DNA from 4 places in the Actinopolyspora sabaoui genome. Region 1 is predicted to be linked to each of the others. Evidence: riboswitches for the same ligand, from Rfam matches in the RefSeq annotation. Region 1 holds a riboswitch; each other region holds the start of a gene.

Region 1 (4,797 bases):
TGGTAGATCGCGATCGGGTTCTCCCCGAAGCCACGCGGCGGCTGGATCATCAGCACGACATTGCCCGCCCTGATGGCGGCGAGCACGATCTCGCCGTCGGGGTCCTGCGAGTAGTCCACGAACAGCTCACCGGGCGGCGGTCCCCAGTGTTGTTCGATGTCGGCGCGCAGCTGTTCGGGGAGCGAGTCGTACCACTCCCGGTACCGCTTGGCGGGGATACGTACCGGATTGCCCGCCAGCTGCTCCTCACTCAGCCAGTCGCGGTCCTGCCCGCCCGCCGCGATCAGTGCGTGGATCAGCGCGTCGCCGTCCTGCGCCTCGACACCGGGCAGGGCGTCCGGGCCCTCCGCCGGACCGATGTCGTAGCCGTGCTCGTGCAGCGAGCGCAGCATCCGCACCGCCGACACCGGGGTGTCCAACCCCACGGCGTTGCCGACCCTGGCGTGTTTGGTGGGGTAGGCCGAGAGCATCAACGCCAGGCGCCTGCGTTCGGCGGGGATGTGTCCCAGCCTCCCGTGCCGGACCGCGATTCCGGCTACGCGCGCCGCGCGCTCGCTGTCGGCGACGTAGACCGGCAGTCCTTCGGAATCGTTCTCCTTGAACGAGAACGGTACCGTTATCAGCCTGCCGTCGAACTCCGGAACCGCGACCTGGGTGGCCATGTCCAACGGGGACAGTCCCTCGTCGTTCTCCTCCCAGGCGGTGCGGCTGCTGGTCAGGCACAGCCCTTGCAGGATCGGGATGTCCAGTTGCGCGAGTGCGCCGACGTCCCACGCCTCGTCGTCCCCACCGGCGGTGGCCACCGCGGGCTTGCTGCCTCCCGCTGCGAGCACCGTGACCACCAGGGCGTCCGCTCCGCGCAGCGCTTCGAGCAGTTCCGGGTCGGGGGTGCGCAGCGAGGCGCAGAACAGCGGCATCGCTTGTCCGCCCGCGTTCTCGATCGCGTCGCAGAGGGTGTGGGCGAACGCGGTGTTGCCCGCCATGTGGTGCGCCCGGTAGTACAGCACCGCGACAGTGGGGCCCGCCGTCCGCCCGGGTGTGCGCTCCAACCTGCCCCAGGTGGGGGTTTCCTCCGGCGGAGCGAAGCCGTGCCCGGTCAGCAGCACGGTGTCGGAAAGGAAGTGGAACAGCTGGGTCAGGTTCTCCGGCCCACCGTGGGCAAGGTAGGCGTGCGCCTCGGCACACACTCCACCCGGAACGGTCGAGCATTCCATGAGCTCGGCGTCCGGTTGTTGTTCCCCGCCGAGTACGACCACCGGTCGGGGTCCGTTCAGCAGGACGTCGAGCCCTTCTTCCCACGCCCTGCGGCCGCCGAGCAGCCGCACCACGACGAGGTCCACCCCGTCGAGCAGCCCGGGGAGATCGTCCGCACCGACCCGGGCGGGGTTGGCGAGCCGGTAGTCGGCGCCGCTGGCCCGTGCGCTGAGCAGGTCGGTGTCGGAAGTGGACAGCAGCAGGATCATGCGATTGGCTCCTCGGCGTCGAAAACCGGGGGGACCGACCAGGACAGGACGCGCGATGCACGCGCGTTCGAACGGCGCATCAGTAACCTTCCCAGGGGTCCTCGCCCCTTTTCAGTGGTGGCGGTGGTCGGAGTCTCCTGGCTGCCGGATCATCGCTCGCTCCGGTCTTCCCATCTCCACGAGACAGTGACCGTCTACGGAGTTCGCTCCTCGGTGACAGTGGCGGGACCGCGCCGGACTCGCACCGGCTTCCTCCGTGATCCACCGCAGATACGCGCTCCAGTTTCGGGAACGTGCGGATCCCTCGTCAAGCTGCGGGCACACCCCGACCCGCCATCGTGTCGCGGCGCACAGTGGTGCGGCCCGTAGCATCGCCGGAGTGTCCGAGAACTACAGTGCCGACCGCGACAGAGCCGACGCGTGCCCCGGTGCGCTCCGGGTTCATCAGGCCGCGGACGGTGGGCTGGCACGGATCCGAGTCCCCGGTGGTCGACTGGAGGCCCCGCAGCTGCGCGCCCTGACGAAGGCAGCCGTTGAGCTGGGGAACTCCACGGTCGAGCTGACCTCGCGTGCGAATCTGCAGCTGCGCGGGGTCGAAGCTCCCGAGGACTTGGGACGGCTGTTGGCCGAGGTCGGTCTGCTGCCCTCGCTGACCCACGAGCGGGTGCGCAACATCATCGCCGCCCCTTACGCGGGACTCGACGGTCGTGGCCGACTGCACTCGGTGCGGTGGCTCGCCGCGGAACTCGACGCGCTGCTGTGCGCAGAGCCCGCGCTGGCCGAACTGTCCGGCAGGTTCCTGTTCACCGTCGACGACGGGAGCGGTGATCTGGCGCGGTTGCGTGCTGATGTGGGATTGCTGCCGGTGTCCTCCGACAGCGTCGCCGTGCTGCTGGCGGGGAGCGATTCGGGAGTGCGCGTCCCGCCCGGCGCGGCGCCCGCCGCCGCGGTCACGGCCGCGTGCGAGTTCCTCGCCGTACGGGAACGGCATGGGGCCTCGGCGTGGCGAGTGGCCGAGTTGGACACGCTGGATGAGTTGACCGACGCGCTTCGTGCTCGTGTGGGGCGGTGGCCGGAATCCGTTGCCGATGTCACATCCCGGTCGTCCGTCTCGTTCACCGAGTGGATGAATTCCCAGGAAAGACCTGCTGTCGGTGAGCTGGCTCGCTCCGAGGGGCGGGCAGCCCTGGGCGTGGGAGCGCCGCTGGGGCGCTTGTCCCCGGCGCAGCTGCGTTGCATCATACGAGCGGCCGAAGCCGCGTCGGGTACGGTCCGATTGACGCCCTGGCGGACGGTGGTCGTCCCCGGCGTCGCCGAAGAGGAGTGTTCGACGTGGCTCTCCGCGCTGCACTCGTGCGGTCTGATCGTCGAAACAGCCTCGCCGTTCAACGGCGCGACCGCCTGTGCGGGGGAACCCGGATGCGCCAAGTCCCTGGCAGACGTCCACCGGGACGCCGCGCGTGGGCTGGCCTATGTCGAGGCGGCGGACGCCGGCGACACCGACACCGGTGTCCTGCCGGTGCACTGGGCCGGTTGCTCGCGCCGCTGCGGGCTTCCGCGTGGTCCGGTGGTGGAAGTACTGGCGAGTCCCTCCGGGTACCGGGTCAGCTCAACCACAGCCGCCGGGACCGAGACATGGGCCACAGAGGCGGGGACGGACGAGGTGGCCGAGGCCGTCCGGCGAGCCCGGCACGTCGGGGCGAGCACCGTCGAGCCCGGGAACGGACACGAGGACAACCAGCAGGAAACGGGTGACGAGGACAACCGGTGATCGAATACATCCGGGACGGCAAGGAGATCTACCGGCGCTCCTTCGCGACGATCCGCGCCGAAGCCGGTCTCGACGAGCTGCCGTCGGACGTCGCCGGTGTGGCCGTGCGCATGATCCACGCCTGTGGCATGGTCGACCTCGTCGACGATCTCGCCTTCTCGCCCGGAGTGGTAGGTGCCGCGCGCGAGGCGCTGGCCGCCGGTGCTCCGGTGTTGTGCGACGCGGAAATGGTGGCCGCGGGGGTGACGCGCCGCAGGCTGCCCGCCGCCAACGAGATCCTGTGCACCCTGTCCGACCCGCGGGTCCCGGGACTCGCCCGTCAGCTGGAAACCACCCGTAGCGCGGCAGCCATGGAGCTGTGGCGCGGCAGGCTCGACGGAGCCGTGGTCGCGATCGGCAACGCGCCCACCTGCCTGTTCCGATTGCTGGAGCTGATCGAGGAGGGCGCGGGAAAGCCGGCGGCGGTACTGGGAATTCCCGTCGGGTTCATCGGCGCGGTGGAGTCAAAACAGGCGCTGGAGGAGCACCCCGGCTGCCCCGAGTACCTGGTGGTGCACGGCAGGCGCGGCGGTAGTGCGATGACGGTCGCCGCCATCAACGCGATCGCGAGCGAGGAAGAGTGAGCAGCCAACACAGCAACGACCCCGTGCCCGGCCGACTGTTCGGGGTGGGGCTGGGGCCCGGCGATCCGGAACTGGTCACGGTCAAGGCGGCACGTCTGATCGGTGAGGCCGACGTGGTCGCCTATCACAGCGCCAGGCACGGCAACAGCATCGCCCGCTCGGTCGCCGAGCCCTATCTGCGTGGTGACCAGATCGAGGAGCCCCTGGTGTATCCCGTCACCACCGAGACCACCGATCATCCAGGGGGTTATCAGGGCGCGATCGACGAGTTCTACACCGAGATCGCGGGCAGGCTGGCCGCTCACCTCGCCGCGGGCCGCGACGTCGCGCTGCTGGGGGAAGGGGACCCGTTCTTCTACGGTTCCTACATGCACATGCACAAACGGCTCTCGGGTCGGTTCGAGACCGAGGTCGTGCCGGGCGTCAATTCGGTCAGCGCCGCTTCGGCCGAACTGGGACGTCCCCTCGCCGAACGTGACGAGGTCCTCACGGTGCTGCCCGGCACCTTGGAGCCGGGCGCCCTGGCCGAGCGGCTGCGGGACACCGACGCCGCCGCTGTGCTCAAACTGGGACGGACCTTCGAGGGGGTACGGGAGGCCTTCGAAAAGGCAGGCTGCCTCGACAGTGCCTACTACGTGGAGCGCGCCAGCACACGTCGCCAACGAGTCGAGAAGCTCGGCGACGTCGATCCCGAAAGCGTGCCCTACTTCTCACTGGCGCTGCTGCCCAGTCCGGTGGGGGAGACCACCGGCACCACCGCGGCCAGCGAGGAATCCCACGACGGCACCGGTTCGCGTTCGGGTGGCCTGAGCGTGGTCGGGCTGGGGCCCGCGGGGTGGGAGTGGACGACTCCCGAGGCGCAGGCGGCGCTCGGCGCCGCCGACGATCTCGTCGGCTACGGTCCCTACCTCGACCGAATTCCCACCAATCCGCGGCAACG
Region 2 (4,797 bases), on a different contig from region 1:
GGTCGGAGCTCCCGTGCGGGGGTGGGTGCCGATCTCGGCGGGTACGCCGTACACCTCGGACAGCAGCGATTCGGTGAACACCTCCCCGGGAGTTCCGAGGGCCATTACTTCCCCCGCCGCCAGCAGGCAAATCCGGTCGCAGAATCGAGCGGCCAGGTTCAGGTCGTGCAGCGCCGCCAGGGTCGTCACGTTCAGCCGGCGCACGAGTGCCAGCACATCGAACTGGTGCCGCATGTCCAAGTGGTTGGTGGGCTCGTCGAGTACCAGCATCCCCGGTTCCTGCACCAGGGCCCGGGCGATGAGCACCCGCTGCTTCTCCCCGCCGGAGAGCTGGGCGAACGGACGGTGGGCCATCTCGGCCATCTCGACCATTTCCAGCGACACGGTCACGATCCGCTCGTCGCCGAGGCGATCCCCGCCGATCCTCCGCCGGTGCGGCGCGCGGCCCATCGCGGCCACATCGTGGGCGGTCAGCTCGAACTCGGCCGGAGCCTCCTGCGGCAGGGCGGCCAGCCGACGTGCCAACATTCGGCGTGGTATCCGGAACACGTCCGCTCCGTCGAGCAGCACCTGCCCCTCGGTGGGCCGCAGTTGCCGGTAGGCCGCGCGCAGCAGCGTCGACTTTCCGGCCCCGTTGGGGCCGACCACACCGACCACTTCCCCTGGCGCCGCGCTCAGCGAGACCCCCGACACGACTCGCCGCCCTCCGGCGTCGCAGGAGATGTCCCGGATGTCCAGCTCGGCCGGTCGCACTTCGTGGTGACTCATCGGTCCGCCTTTTCCCGGCGCGCCTGGCGACGCAGCAGCCACACGAAGAACGGACCGCCGCACAGCGCCGTGAGCACCCCGAGCTGGATCTCCTGCGGCGTTGCCACGGTTCGGGCGGCGAGATCGGCGAGGATCAGGAACGTGGCCCCCAGCAGTGCCGCGGTCGGCAGTACGCGCCGGTGGTCCGCCCCGACCAGCATGCGCACCGCGTGCGGCACCATCAGGCCGACGAACCCGATGGCACCGCTGACCGCCACCATCGCGCCGGTCATCAGCGAGACCAGCACGAACATTCCGGCGCGGAAGCGATGCACGTCCAACCCCAGGATTCCTGCGGACTCCTCGCCCGCGAGCAGCAGGTTCAGCGAACCGGACTGCCACAGCAGCACTGCCAGACCGACCAGCACCACGATCGCCGGTATCGGCAGCGTCCGCCACTCCGCCCCGGCGACGCTGCCCAACCGCCAGAACCGGATCGAGGCCAACAGGTGCGGATCGGAGGCGGTGCTCAGCAACAGATCGGTCAGCGCGGACAGCACGTAGGACAACGCCACACCGGCGAGGACGAGGCGGGTGGTGGTCATTCGCCCGCCCGAGTTCGCGAGGGCGTAGACCGCCGCCAGGGTGACCATCGAACCGGCGAACGCGGCCACCATCGGGGTGGCGAGCGTCCCGAGAACCGTGGCGCCGGTAACCAGTAACGTCACGGCGCCCAAGGAGGCTCCAGATGAGATCCCGAGCAGGAAGGGATCTGCGAGCGGGTTGCGAACCAGTGCCTGCAGTGCGGTCCCCACGGCCGAGAGTCCGGCACCGACGATCCCGGCGAGCAACACTCTGGGAAGCCGCACGTCCAGCAGGATCGTGTCGTAGGTGGCCGGCCAATCGGGATCGATCCCTCCCGGAGAAACCCGGTGCACGAGGATGGCGGTCACGTCACTCGGAGGTAGCGAGACCGACCCGACGGCGAGACCGACGACGACGGCGACCACCAGAGCGGCGCCGAGCAGGACCAGTACCAATGGGTAGGAGATCCGGCGCTCACGAGGCGAAACGTGCTCCGGAGCGGGGCGCGTCGATTTCGCTGCCGGGTTCGATTCGACTGCCGGGTTCGTGTCCTCCGACACGGCGTCGGCGGAGCTCCGCACGTTGCCTCCGCTCACCGGAACCGTCCCGGATGCAGTTGCTCGCTCAGCTCGGCCACGGCGCGGGGTACGCGTACTCCCGCCACGGCGGTGGAAAGCGGAAGCACCGCGAACCTCCGGTGCTCGATGGCCGGAACGTTCGCCAGCGCCGGCTTTTTCAGCAGCAGGCGTTTCTTCTGCTCGACCGTGGTCGATCCGTAGTCCAGGATCAGGATTCGTTCGGGACGCCGCTTGATCACCTGTTCCCATGAGACGTCGACGAAGCCGTCTCGCTGGTCGGCGAAGACGTTGCGGCCGCCGGACATCCGGACGATCGCGTCGGCGATCCCGTCACCGCCCGCGGTCAGGGCCGACTTCGTGCCGCTGTCGTAGACGAATACGCTCACCGGTTCCACCTCGCCCAGCTGGTGCTGAGCTTCCGACAGCGTCGCGTTCATACGGTCGATGAGCTCTCGGGCCCGTTCCGGTACGTCGAAGATCTTCGCGATCGTGCGGATCTCCTCGTGTACCTCGGAGATGCCCACCCCTCCATCGGTGCAATTGGCGATGTTCAGGTGAGTCCTGATGCCCGCCTCGCGCAGTCGCTCACGCGAGCGCCCGTCCTGCTGGCCGAAGGCGGAGGTGTAGCCGCCGTAGACGAAGTCGGGTGCCTGTTGCAACAGCGCTTCGTAGGAGGGGTATCGCTCTGCCAGCACCGGAATCCGCCGGTACTCCTCGCGATACTCCGCGAGGATGCGATCGTCCAGGTAGGCGGTACCGACCATGCGATCGGCCAGACCGAGCGCGAGCATGATCTCGGTGGTGTGCTGGTTCATCGTCACCGCGCGTCGCGGAGGGCGCTGGTAGGTCGTGGTCTCTCCGCAGTTGGTGACCGTGACGGGGAACCCGGCCGGGGACTCTTCCCGGGCACCGGCGTTCGTTCGCGCGCCGGTGGTGCCACATCCGGCGATCAGCGCGGTCAGCGTCAGCGCGGCCAACAGCGTGGCGGCGCGGCGTGGTCGGTCGCCTCCGGCGCGGGGCCGGGCGACGATACGTGTCGCCGGGTGGCGCATCGGTCCTCAATCCATCGTCGAGCGATACCTGCGCCGCAGCCGGTCTCCTGGCTTCCGGATCGTCGCGTCCACGTTGCCTTCCCGGCGCTTGGGCCAGTGGCGTAGCTGGTGCGGGGACGCTTCCCGGTCACAGTGGCGAGGACCACGCCGGACTCTCACCGGCTTCCCGTGCACTGCGGCGAAAGCCGAAGTTACACGCTCGATGCGCGATGTTGGACCTTCGCATGACATTACCCACTCAGTCACCCCTGGCGGGACTGCCGGATGTGCGAGCCGAGGTTGGGCTTGTGCTGCGTGGCGGCGCGCGGGACAGCGCATGCACCGGCGAATTGACGTCCTCGGCGGAGAACTCCCCCTATCGGGCAGCGGGATCGACGACCCCCCGGCGGCGCTACCGGGCTCGGTTTGGGTGCGAGCTGGTGCTCGGCTGGCCGGGCGGCCGTGGGTGGACGTGACAGCGCGGAGAGCGCAGGATCCCGGTGGTGGAGCAGCCGAGCCCCGCAGACTTTCGATTGGACAGGAGGAGCATGTCTCTGAGCGACTTCCCACGTCATCCCCTGCTGTTCGGGCCCAGCCCGATCCATCCTCTGGAACGTTTGACCAGCCATCTCGGTGGGGCGCGGGTGTGGGCCAAGCGGGAGGACTGCAACTCCGGCCTCGCCTTCGGCGGCAACAAGACCCGCAAGCTGGAGTACCTGGTTCCGGACGTCCTGGCCAACGAGTCCACCCACCTGGTCTCGATCGGTGGGGTGCAGTCCAATCACACCCGGCAGGTCGCGGCCGTCGCCGCGAAGCTCGGGTTGCGGGCCCGTCTGGTCCAGGAGAGCTGGGTCGACTGGCCCGACGCGGTCAACGACCGGGTCGGAAACATCCAGCTCTCACGCATCATGGGCGCGCAGGTCCAGCTCACCGATGCCGACTTCGACATCGGCTTCAAGCAGAGCTGGCAGAACGCGTTGGAGGAGATCCGCGCGGAAGGAGGCACGCCGTACGCGATCCCGGCCGGTGCCTCCGACCACCCGCTCGGCGGGCTCGGGTTCGCCAACTGGGCCCACGAGGTCGCCGAGCAGGAACGGGAGCTCGGCGTCTTCTTCGACACCATCGTGGTCTGCAGCGTCACCGGTTCCACGCACGCCGGCATGATCGCCGGTTTCGCCGAGCAGGAACGGCCCCGCCGGGTCCTCGGGATCGACGCCTCCGCGAAGATCGACAGCACCCGCACTCAGGTCGACCGGATCGCGCGAGACACGGCGGAGAAGATCGGGCTGGGCCGGGAGCTGTGGGACGAGGAGATCACCGTGCTCGAGGGGTGGGCGGGTGAGCACTACGGGATCCCCGTGGAGTCGACGCTGGAAGCGATCCGGCTGACCGGCAGGCTCGAGGGCGTCATCCTCGACCCGGTTTACGAGGGCAAATCGATGGCGGGGCTCATCGATCTCGTCACCTCCGGCGAGATCGGACCGGACAGCAACGTGCTCTACGCACACCTCGGTGGCCAACCCGCCCTGAACGCCTACAGCGCCCTGTTCCGGAACTGACCCACGACGTCGGCCGCGGCAGTGACGCACCGGTGCCAGCGGCGCCACGGATACCTGGAGCCAATGCGACTCCACGGTAAGCCGAGAACACGGAGTCGCCGGACCCGATGTGGTCCGTTCCGAACGCACGCCGTGCCTGTTCGGGTTTTGGCGCCGTGGTCGAGCCGTCGGGGCGGCCCGAGGTGTGCCGAGGGCTTCGCGGGACCGCGCTCGCAGGGTAGCGATGCGTCTCCGTCTCCCCACCACAGCCGGAGAGGAGATGTCCACCCGTCGCGTTCACGAGGTTTCGAGGGGCGA
Region 3 (4,797 bases), on a different contig from region 1:
GTTCCTCCGGGATTCGCTCGATCGATCCGAGAGCACCGTCGTAGTACTTCAGATCGGCCACCATGCGCCGGTCCCACAGCCCCGCTCGCTTCAGGTCGTCGACCAGGTGCGGGTTGATCACGGTGAAGTCGCCGGACATGTTCGACTTGACGTAGAGGTTGCGGTAGAGCGGTTCGACGGACTGCCCGACGCCGCAGATGTTGGAGATCGTGGCGGTGGGAGCGATCGCCATCACGTTGGAGTTGCGCATTCCCCGCAGCCGCACTTTCTCCCGCAGCGACTGCCAGTCCAGTGTCGAGGAGCTCGACAACTCGACGTCCCCGTCGCGTTCGCGCCGCAGCAGCTCCAGCGAGTCCAGCGGCAGGATCCCCCGACTCCACAGCGAACCCTCGAACGATTCGTAGCGGCCGCGTTCGGCCGCCAGTTCCGAGGAGGCGGAGATCGCGTGATAGCTGATCTCCTCCATACTCCGGTCGGCGAACTCCACGGCCCGTTGCGAGGACATCGGGATGCGACGCCTGAACAGCGCGTCGGTCAGTCCCATGACTCCCAGCCCGACCGGCCGGTGCCGCAGGTTGGAGTCGCGTGCTTCCGGAATCGTGTAGAAGTTGATGTCGATGACGTTGTCGAGCATGCGCACAGCGGTTCGGGTGGTGCGTTCCAACCGCTCGCGATCGATACCGTCGGCGGTGACGTGGTTGGCGAGGTTGATCGAGCCCAGATTGCACACCGCGACCTCGTCCCGGTCGGTGTTGAGCGTGATCTCGGTGCACAGGTTGGAGGAGTGCACCACCCCGGCGTGCTGCTGCGGGGAGCGCAGGTTGCAGGGATCCTTGAAGGTGATCCACGGGTGGCCGGTCTCGAACAGCATGGTCAGCATCCGGCGCCACAGGTCCACGGCCCCCACCTCGCGGTGGACCTTCAGCTCGCCGCGCTCGGCGGCGCGTTCGTACTCACGGTAGCGCTCGGCGAACTCCGTGCCGTACAGGTCGTGCAGGTCACCAACCTCGTCGGGGGAGAACAACGTCCAGGTGCCGTCGGCCTCGACCCGCCGGAGGAACTCGTCCGGAACCCAGTTCGCGGTGTTCATGTCGTGGGTGCGCCTGCGGTCGTCGCCGGTGTTCTTGCGCAGGTCGAGGAACTCCTCGATGTCGATGTGCCAGGTCTCCAGGTAGGCGCACACCGCGCCCTTGCGCTTGCCGCCCTGGTTGACCGCCACCGCCGTGTCGTTGGCGATCTTGAGGAACGGCACGACACCCTGGGACTGCCCGTTGGTGCCGTTGATGTGGGCACCGATGCCGCGTACCGGTGTCCAGTCGTTGCCCAGTCCTCCGGCGTACTTGGACAGCTTGGCGTTGTTGCCGATCGAGTGAAAGATGTGCCGCAGGTCGTCGTCGACGGTGGTGAGAAAGCAGGACGACAGCTGGGGACGGGTGGTTCCCGCGTTGAACAGCGTCGGGGTGGAGCACATGAAATCCATGCCCGACAACAGCTCGTAGAACTCCACCGCACGACGGCCGCGATCGTCCTCCGCCAGCGCGAGCCCCATGGCCACCCGCATGAAGAACGCCTGCGGCAGCTCGTAACGCATCCCCCGGTCGTGCAGCAGGTAGCGATCGTAAAGGGTGCGCACCCCGAGGAAGTCGAACAGCGTGTCGCGTTCCGGGCGCAACGCGGCGCCGAGTTCTTCGAGATCGAACTCACCCAGCCGCGAATCGAGCTGGCCGATCTCGATGCCGTGTCGCACGTAGCGGGCGAAGTAGTCCGGATAGCGGTGCCGCATCTCTTCCTGGTCGGCCTCACGCTGCTGTCCCTCCAGGAAGCTGAGGGCCTCGCGGCGAAGGTCGTCCAACAACAGCCGGGCCGTGACCAGTGAGTAGTTCGGTTCGGCTTCGACGAGCGTGCGGGCGGCCATGATCAGCGCGCTCGCCAGCTCGTCGGACGAGATACCGTCGTAGAGGTTGCGCCGCACCTCGCGCAACACGTGCTCGGCGGACACGTCCGCCAACCCGGCACAGGCCTGTTCCACCACTGTGGACACCCTGTCCCAGTTCAGTGGTTCCGATTCCCCGAGCGGGCCGCTGACGCGGATGTCGAGGGCGACGGAAGACACGACGGCGTCGGACAGTTGAGTCACTGTGCACTCTCCTCGCGAGTTCGAACCGATGCCCGGACCGGGCGGGAACACACGAGGCCCGCGGGACACGGCACCGGATTCCGGGGCACGCGTCCGGCCAAGTTCGCGCGGACCCTCCCTCGAGGTCGCGGACGGCGCGCACGCTCGTGCGCGCATCGACGGCAGGTCTTCGGACTCACGGGCTTCCGGCGGTTCGACCGCCGGTCCTGATAACCGTCGCTTCCCGGACGAATCGACGTCCAGTGCTGAAACCACCCTGGGGGTGGCACGGCGTTCGTTCCCGTTTACCGCTGCGGGGCAGTCCCGGAGTCGCACCGGGTTCCCTGTTGGCACACCGAATCGTTCGAATCCGGTGAACCGCCGACATCAACACACTACATGTTGACTTGTTGGATCTATGCAACCCCCACATGGGCTACCGAGCTTTTGCTGCCCGGGTGTACGACCACTACCTGGGTGGAGCCACCAACTTCGCGGCCGATCGTGCAGCGGCCGAGGCCGGATCGACCGCGAGACCACACGCTCGCGAGTACGCGCGGGCCAACCGGGCCTTCCTCGGACGACGCGCGGTCGCGTACCTGTCCGCGCGGGGGATCGACCAGTTCCTGGACCTGGGGGCGGGCATTCCGACCGTTGGCAACGTGCACGAAGTGGCCCAGTCGCTCAATCCGAGTACCCGGGTGACCTACGGCGATCACGAACCGGTGGCGGTGGCCCACGCACAGCGACTGCTCGCCGACGCCGAGGAGGTCATGGCCCGCACGCCGACACCGGTCAGCTGGCGCCCTCCGCACGAGATAACCGAGTTGATGGGGCTACGAACTGGTGGACCCCGGACTCGTACCGCTGCCGAGCTGGCACCCCGGACACTGTCACCCGCGAGGCGATCGAGGTCTCGAACGCGTACGGAGCGGCGGGACGTCTGGCACGCTGAGACAGCCCCGGCAGGCCACGACCTCGAACCTCGGACAGCCTCAGAAACGGCGCTGACTCGGCACCGGAACGGGATAACCGAACCTGAGCAACGCGTGCGGGGGCCCCGGCAGTCCGAGTCGGTCCCGGAGTCCCGCGCGCACCTCGGTGAGGTTGAACGGTTGCGTGATGACCGAGGCCACCAGGCCCAGGCTGGTGGCGGTGAGCCAGGCGAACTGCATGGCTTCACCGGCACGGAGGTGCGCGGCGGGTTCGTCGGTGCCGGTGGTCAGCACCATGATCGACTCATTCGCGATCCACTCGGAGAGATGCCGTTCGTCGGGCAGCCTGCTGCTCGAGCCGACGAGGCCGACGGCGGCCACACCCTCGCTACCGAGATCCTCGGAGGCGATGCCGCCTCCCGGGTCCACACCACCCTGTCCACTCACCAGCCACATGGCCAGTTCCCGCTGGTAGTGGCGGTCCCTGCGGTGCACTCGAGCCGCGTAGCCCAGGATCTCGGCAAGGGTCCTGGCCTCCTCGATACCGGTTATCCAGCGCGCGTGAACCTCGGAGGAGTTCCCCGCCGCCAGCAACGCCTCCCGCCCCACGTGGGGGAGCTGCTGTTGGTGGAACGGCCTGCGATAGCTGGCACGCCGGGGGATCGCCCGGAAGCGCTGCCCCTCGGAAACCGTCGGCTGTTGCCGATGCGTGGCCCCGACGGTGGCGACCAGCCGGGGATCGTCGGATTCGCTTTCCTCCGGTCCCCGTCGAATCTGGGCGGCCCAGCCGCTCGCGCGCACCGCGAGGAACAGGTTGGTCACCGCGGCGCCGCAGGAGAGCCGCCGATCCCTGCCTTCCGGATCGTGCTGTTCGAGTGCCACGTCGGGTCGCTCACGCAGCAGGGCCGTGCGATCACTCGTCGTCAGTTCCCAAGGTTGGGTATTGTGCACCGAGGGTGCCCGGGCGACCGCGTCCTCCAGGCTGTGGACCTCTTCGGGTGACCAACCCTGTTCGGTTGTGGAAGTACCGGCTCGCCGCCGGTGCGGTCTGAGCCAACTCATGGTCGACCCCCTGGGACACGAGTGTGCGCTCGCCGCGATAGCGCGATCGATCGGCACCAGTGGCGGCCGAAGTGCCGGGCGGGATCACCGAGCGCGAAAGGGCCGGATATCGAAATCCCAGGGCTCACTATGCCGCCGTGCCGGGAAAGCCGCAGCGCGGTTACCGGGCACGAGCGGAATTCGACGGATATATGCCGGCGGAAAAGCGCGGGCGGACGGTACCGCGCTCAGGATCGGCGAGAGCAGTGCCAACCGCACGAGCTCGGACCGCGACGGGAGCACCATCCGTGCCGGACTGATCAGCCGAGCACGGGCAGCCCGATCGCGGCGTCGACGGCCAGTGCCAGGAACAACCCGCTGAGGTAGCTGTTCGACAGGTGGAACAGCCGCATCGGGTTGACGCCGCGACCACGGCGCACCCCCTGGTGCAGTCGCTGTGCCATCACCAGGAACACCGCACCGATCGCCACGGCACAGCCGACGTAGATCCAGCTGGTGACCGGGATCAGCAGCAGCGTGCTCGCCACGGTGGCCCAGGAGTAGGCCAGGATGCGCGCCGAGACCTGCCGCGGAGTCGCCACCACGGGAAGCATCGGCACGCCCGCCCGTTCGTAGTCCTCGCGGTACTTCATCGCCAGGGACCAGAAATGCGGGGGTGTCCAGAGGAAGACCACGGCGAACATC
Region 4 (4,797 bases), on a different contig from region 1:
CCGACCGAGCCCCGGCGCCCCCACCGATCCGCGCTCCGTGTCGTCTCGGGCAGGCGGTAGTGCGGTGCGAGCCGCAGCACCAGTTCGCACGCCGCATCGAGGGTGAAGCGGTGGCCGATCGAGACGAACACCGGCTTCACGCCTCGTTGCGTCCGCAGCGCCCGGCCGACGATCTCCTCGTCGAACCGGATCGGTGACCAATCGCCGCGCTGTTCGTCCGGCGGCTCGTAGTGGCCCATCGCGGTCTTGGCGACGCCGATACTGGGGAGCTCGGTCAGCACGCCGAGGTGGCAGGCCACTCCGAAGCGGCGGGGATGGGCCAGCCCCTGGCCGTCGCAGACGAGCACGTCCGGCTCGCTCGACAGCCGGGTCAGCGCCTCCAGCAGCGGCGGCGCCTCGCGGAATGCGAACAGCCCCGACACGTAGGGAAACTCCGGCTCGCCGCGCACCACCACGCTGTCGGTCACGGCCAGCGAGGCCACGTCGAGCACCGTCACCGCCGCCACGAGCTCGTCGGTCTCCTCGCGGTAGGCCACATCCAACCCTGCCGCCGTGCGCACGACCTCGGGTTCACCGTCGAAACGCACCAGGGGCCGCAGCCGCTGCTGCACAGCGACGGCTTCCTGCTCCGTCATGGGCCACGGATGCGGATCACGGACGCCAATCACCGCCCCATTGTCCGACACACCAGGAACATTACGAGCGACCGCATCGTCCAAGGCGGCTGCATCAGCATCTACTACGGCCGATCTTGCACAAAACTCGCTGTCCGTATTCTCTCGTGCTCGAAGCGATATCATCGTGCGCCGTGTCAGTGGTGATCACGCTGCGGTGAGCCGCGGATCGCCGGAAGTTGGAGCGGAGGTTGATGTTGTCTCCTGGTTCGAGAGCACCTATGCCTCGTACGCCCAGCTGGGCGGGCAAGTTGCCCAAGGTCGAGGTGTATGTCGACGAAACCGGGGACCGTGGATTCGGTAAAGATTCCTCCACGTTCTTCGCGATGACCGCTCTGATGATTCCGGCGGAGAGCGTCTCCTACGCGAGGGCGGTCGCTGCCGGGCTGCGATACGAGATCGGAACTTCACGCCCGCTGCACTGGGTCGAGCACTTTAAGCCCAAGCGGGCGGACCGTCGCCAGCTCGCTACGAGTATGCTCGCCAGCATCCCGGACGCGAAAACGATTCACGTCATTACTCACAAGGCTACGGTCCAGTTCAATGAAGCTCTACGGAGCGACAATGAGAAGTTCTACAACTACACGACACGCTTGTTGTTGGAACGTATCGCGCTGGCAGCTCATGGGTGGCACGGCGGAGCGCGACTGGCGATCCTGCGGTTGGGGTCAGTCAGGCATATGGATCACGACGGAACGGTTAGTTATCTGAATCTGGTTCAAAACATTCCCTCTCCGGTGCATACGCCCTGGGAACACATTCGATGGCCACCGAGCTGGCACGGAACGAGTGAGTATGACGGCCTCCAGCTGGCCGATTTGCACGCGGGCATCCTGTCGGTGGCACTTCGTGGAGCTCCCGACGATGTCCGAGCCGCCCAGCTGCTGATCGAGTGCGGCCACCAGTTGCACCGAGCAAAGGGCAAGCTGCTCAACTACGGAATGAAGATCATCGGCGAGAACGACTTCGTCACCAATCGGTCCTGGTGGCCGAGCCTGCTCGAGAGCACATGACGCGTCCGGACAAAACGGAGCCCCTCAGTGGGCTCGAGGGGCCACAACCGCCTGCGGCGGAGGGATCCGGTTTCCCGGTTCCGGCTCATCCTCGCAACCCCTGAAGGGCTCCGGTTCATTGTCTCACTCGCCAACGACGTTGGCCCTTCCATTATGTCTCACTGTGCGTCAGAGTCAACACTCTTCGGTACCGGCAGGTGAACTACACCTGACAGGGGGAGAGCTGATTGGCTCTCATCCGCTCGGAGCGAGCAGCATTCACCCGGGGTTGGGGGCACTGCGTCTGATTCGGATGACCAACCCATTTCCGGACGATTGGGAACATCGACAACAGGGTGCACCGAGCGAGGTCCTCGTCGCCCGCCGACACGCGCCCAGCGGTTACCCGGAGAGCCCCGCACCGGATCTCCGGGCGTCGAAGCGGCTGTGAGTAGCGTCTCCTGTTGCGGCTGTGTTCGGGCGACGACGTTGCGCCGCCCACACCGAGCGCAGCCACACTCGCCGGGATTGTTAGGTTCTTCCTCGCCAGTCAACCCGCCCGGGCAGTTCCACCGGGCGGCGCAGGGAATCCGGTGCGAATCCGGAGCTGACGCGCAGCGGTGAGAGGGACGCGCGGAGCAGCGGCCACTGAGACGAGCTCTCGGGAAGGCGCTCCGAGTGGACGATCTCGAGCCCGAAAACCTGCTGGCTGTGGCGTCGCCCGACGCGACGCACGGAAACCGCCCGCACGGCTCTCGCGCATGGAGCCCCGACGGAGAAGGACTCATGAAGAGATCGTCCCGTGTCTTATCCCTGACCTGCCTTATTCCGCTCGGGCTCGGAGTGTTGACCGCCTGCGGCGGCAGCGGTTCGGAAACCTCCGCCCAGGACAGCGCCGCGGGCTATCCCAAGACCATCGAGAACTGCGGCGGGGAGATCACCGTCGAGGCCCCGCCGGAACGCACGGTCTCGCTGAACCAGGGCTCGACCGAGATCCTGCTCTCGCTCGGCCTCGCCGACCGCATGGTCGGCACCGCCACCTGGACCGACCCGGTCCTGAAGAGTCTGCGGGAAGCCAACTCCAAGGTTCCCAGGCTCGCCGACAACGCTCCCTCCTACGAGCGGGTGCTGGCCGAGGAACCGGATTTCGTCTCCGCCTCCTTCGAGAGCACCTTCCAGGAGGTGTCCTCCCGGGACGACTTCGCCAAGATGGGCGTGCCCACCTATCTCTCCCCGGCGGACTGCGTCAAGAACAACGAGGGCGACGGCGACGGCGCACGCAGCAAACCACTCGAGATGAGCACCATCTACCGGGAGATCGAGGAGCTCGCGCGGGTCTTCGACGTCGAAAAGCGCGGTGACCAGCTGGTCGAGGAGCTGCGCGGCAGGATGGACAAGGCCTCCTCCGACATCGACGCCTCCGGCGTGAGCATGCTCTACTGGTTCGCCAACAAGGAGTCGCCCTACATGGCGGGCTGCTGCGGCGCCCCCGGCATCATCACCGAGGAGATCGGCGCGAAGAACGTCTTCGACGACACGAAGAAGGAATGGCCCCAGATCAACTGGGAGACCGTGGCCCAGCGCGATCCCGACGTGCTGGTCATCGGCGATCTGACCCGCGAGAGCCAGACCGCGGAGGAAGCCGCCCAGAAGATCGAGTTCCTGGAGAACAACCCGGTCACCAAGCACATGGACGCCGTGCGCAACGACCGCTACATCCGGCTCAGCGGCGCCGCCATGAACCCCTCGATCCGTACCGTCAACGGCGTGGAACGGGTCGCGGCCAAGCTGCGTGAGTTCGGGCTCGTCGAGTGACCGCCCTACTGGCCCGCTCGCGCGGAGGTGCCGCCGCCGTTCTCTGGCTGGCGGGTCTGCTGCTGCTCGCGCTCTCCGTCGCCGTCACCATCACGTTCGGCCCGGCCGACATCGCCGTGACCAACGTGTGGGCGGTCGTGGGCGAGCATCTCGGTCTCGGCGACGCCGGGCTCTCGCTGATCCGCGAGGGGATCATCTGGGATCTCCGACTGCCGCGCACCATGCTGGCGGCGGTGTGCGGTGCCGGGCTCGGACTGTGTGGGGTGGTCATGCAGTCCCTGCTGCGCAACCCGCTGGCCGACCCCTACGTGCTCGGGATCTCCTCCGGGGCCTCCACCGGGGCCGTGCTGGTTGTGGTGCTGGGCATTGGCAGCGGGGTGCTCTCGCTGTCACTCGGCGCGTTCCTCGGATCACTGCTCTCGTTCACGCTGGTGATGGTGCTGAGCCACATCGTCGGCGGCACCGCCGACCGTGTGATCCTCTCCGGCGTCGCGGCCATGCAGCTGTTCTCGGCGCTGACCTCGTTCATCGTGATGTCGGTCGCCGACTCCCGGCAGACGCGCAGCGTGCTGTTCTGGCTGCTCGGCTCGCTGAGTGGAACCGGCTGGTTCGAGGTGTGGTTGTGCCTTGGCGCGCTGCTCGCGGTGCTGGTGGTGTGCACGGCCAAGTCGAGTTCGCTGGACGCGTTCACCTTCGGGCAGGACGCGGCCGCCTCGCTCGGCGTTCCGGTGGCGCGCACCAGGCTGCTGCTGCTCGTGGTGACGGCGCTGCTGACCGCCACGCTGGTCAGTGCCTCGGGAGCCATCGGTTTCGTGGGGCTGGTGCTGCCGCACGCGGCGCGGGCCATCGTCGGCCCCGGCCACCGCAGGTTGTTGCCGACCACCGCGCTGGCGGGGGCGATCTTCCTGGTGTGGATCGACACGATCGCGCGGACCGCGCTGGATCCGCAGGAGATCCCGGTCGGCGTGATGACCTCGCTGGTCGGGGTGCCCGCGTTCGTGGTCATCCTCTACCGCAGCCGCAAGGTGCACTGATGAAGGTGCTCAACCCGCTTTTCGCGGAGCTCGCTTGGCGGAACCTCTCGCGGGCGCTCGCTCCGGGGAGGCCCGACATCGGGTAGTTACTACACCACGTCGGGCCTTCCTCGCGAGCGCACCACGAGAGAACCCGCGGCGGTGTCGGTGGCGAGCTTGGTGTTCGGCGCTGTCGCGCAGGAGAGTGCCGGTGAGATGGACAAGCTCGATGAGCAGCACAACGTGGCGGTAGACCGACAACGAAGGCGGCATCCGACCTGACAAGGCAAGTTCCGTTACGAA

The links. A riboswitch is a leader RNA that binds a small molecule or an ion and turns the genes downstream of it on or off. The one in region 1 is predicted to bind cobalamin.
Region 2: linked by a shared signal. The riboswitch ahead of ACOQFL_RS16490 (ABC transporter substrate-binding protein) and the one ahead of cobN (cobaltochelatase subunit CobN) in region 1 are both predicted to bind cobalamin.
Region 3: linked by a shared signal. The riboswitch ahead of ACOQFL_RS11235 (ribonucleoside-diphosphate reductase subunit alpha) and the one ahead of cobN (cobaltochelatase subunit CobN) in region 1 are both predicted to bind cobalamin.
Region 4: linked by a shared signal. The riboswitch ahead of ACOQFL_RS14110 (ABC transporter substrate-binding protein) and the one ahead of cobN (cobaltochelatase subunit CobN) in region 1 are both predicted to bind cobalamin.

The regions. Positions count from the first base shown of each region.
Region 1 is NZ_JBMIHH010000003.1:373,034-377,830, reverse strand. It holds gene cobN (cobaltochelatase subunit CobN) at 1-1,463, opposite strand, end outside; cobalamin riboswitch at 1,594-1,718, opposite strand; gene cobG (precorrin-3B synthase) at 1,843-3,234, shown strand; gene ACOQFL_RS06805 (precorrin-8X methylmutase) at 3,231-3,857, shown strand; gene ACOQFL_RS06800 (precorrin-2 C(20)-methyltransferase) at 3,881-4,797, shown strand, end outside.
Region 2 is NZ_JBMIHH010000008.1:162,900-167,696, forward strand. It holds gene ACOQFL_RS16480 (ABC transporter ATP-binding protein) at 1-768, opposite strand, end outside; gene ACOQFL_RS16485 (FecCD family ABC transporter permease) at 765-1,913, opposite strand; gene ACOQFL_RS16490 (ABC transporter substrate-binding protein) at 1,925-2,962, opposite strand; cobalamin riboswitch at 2,983-3,155, opposite strand; gene ACOQFL_RS16495 (1-aminocyclopropane-1-carboxylate deaminase) at 3,490-4,500, shown strand.
Region 3 is NZ_JBMIHH010000005.1:260,939-265,735, reverse strand. It holds gene ACOQFL_RS11235 (ribonucleoside-diphosphate reductase subunit alpha) at 1-2,137, opposite strand, end outside; cobalamin riboswitch at 2,281-2,514, opposite strand; partial or broken gene ACOQFL_RS11230 (SAM-dependent methyltransferase) at 2,548-2,832, shown strand; gene ACOQFL_RS11225 (Acg family FMN-binding oxidoreductase) at 3,112-4,113, opposite strand; gene ACOQFL_RS11220 (heme o synthase) at 4,413-4,797, opposite strand, start outside.
Region 4 is NZ_JBMIHH010000006.1:370,564-375,360, reverse strand. It holds gene ACOQFL_RS14120 (endonuclease V) at 1-668, opposite strand, end outside; gene ACOQFL_RS14115 (DUF3800 domain-containing protein) at 926-1,687, shown strand; cobalamin riboswitch at 2,197-2,390, shown strand; gene ACOQFL_RS14110 (ABC transporter substrate-binding protein) at 2,453-3,481, shown strand; gene ACOQFL_RS14105 (FecCD family ABC transporter permease) at 3,478-4,515, shown strand.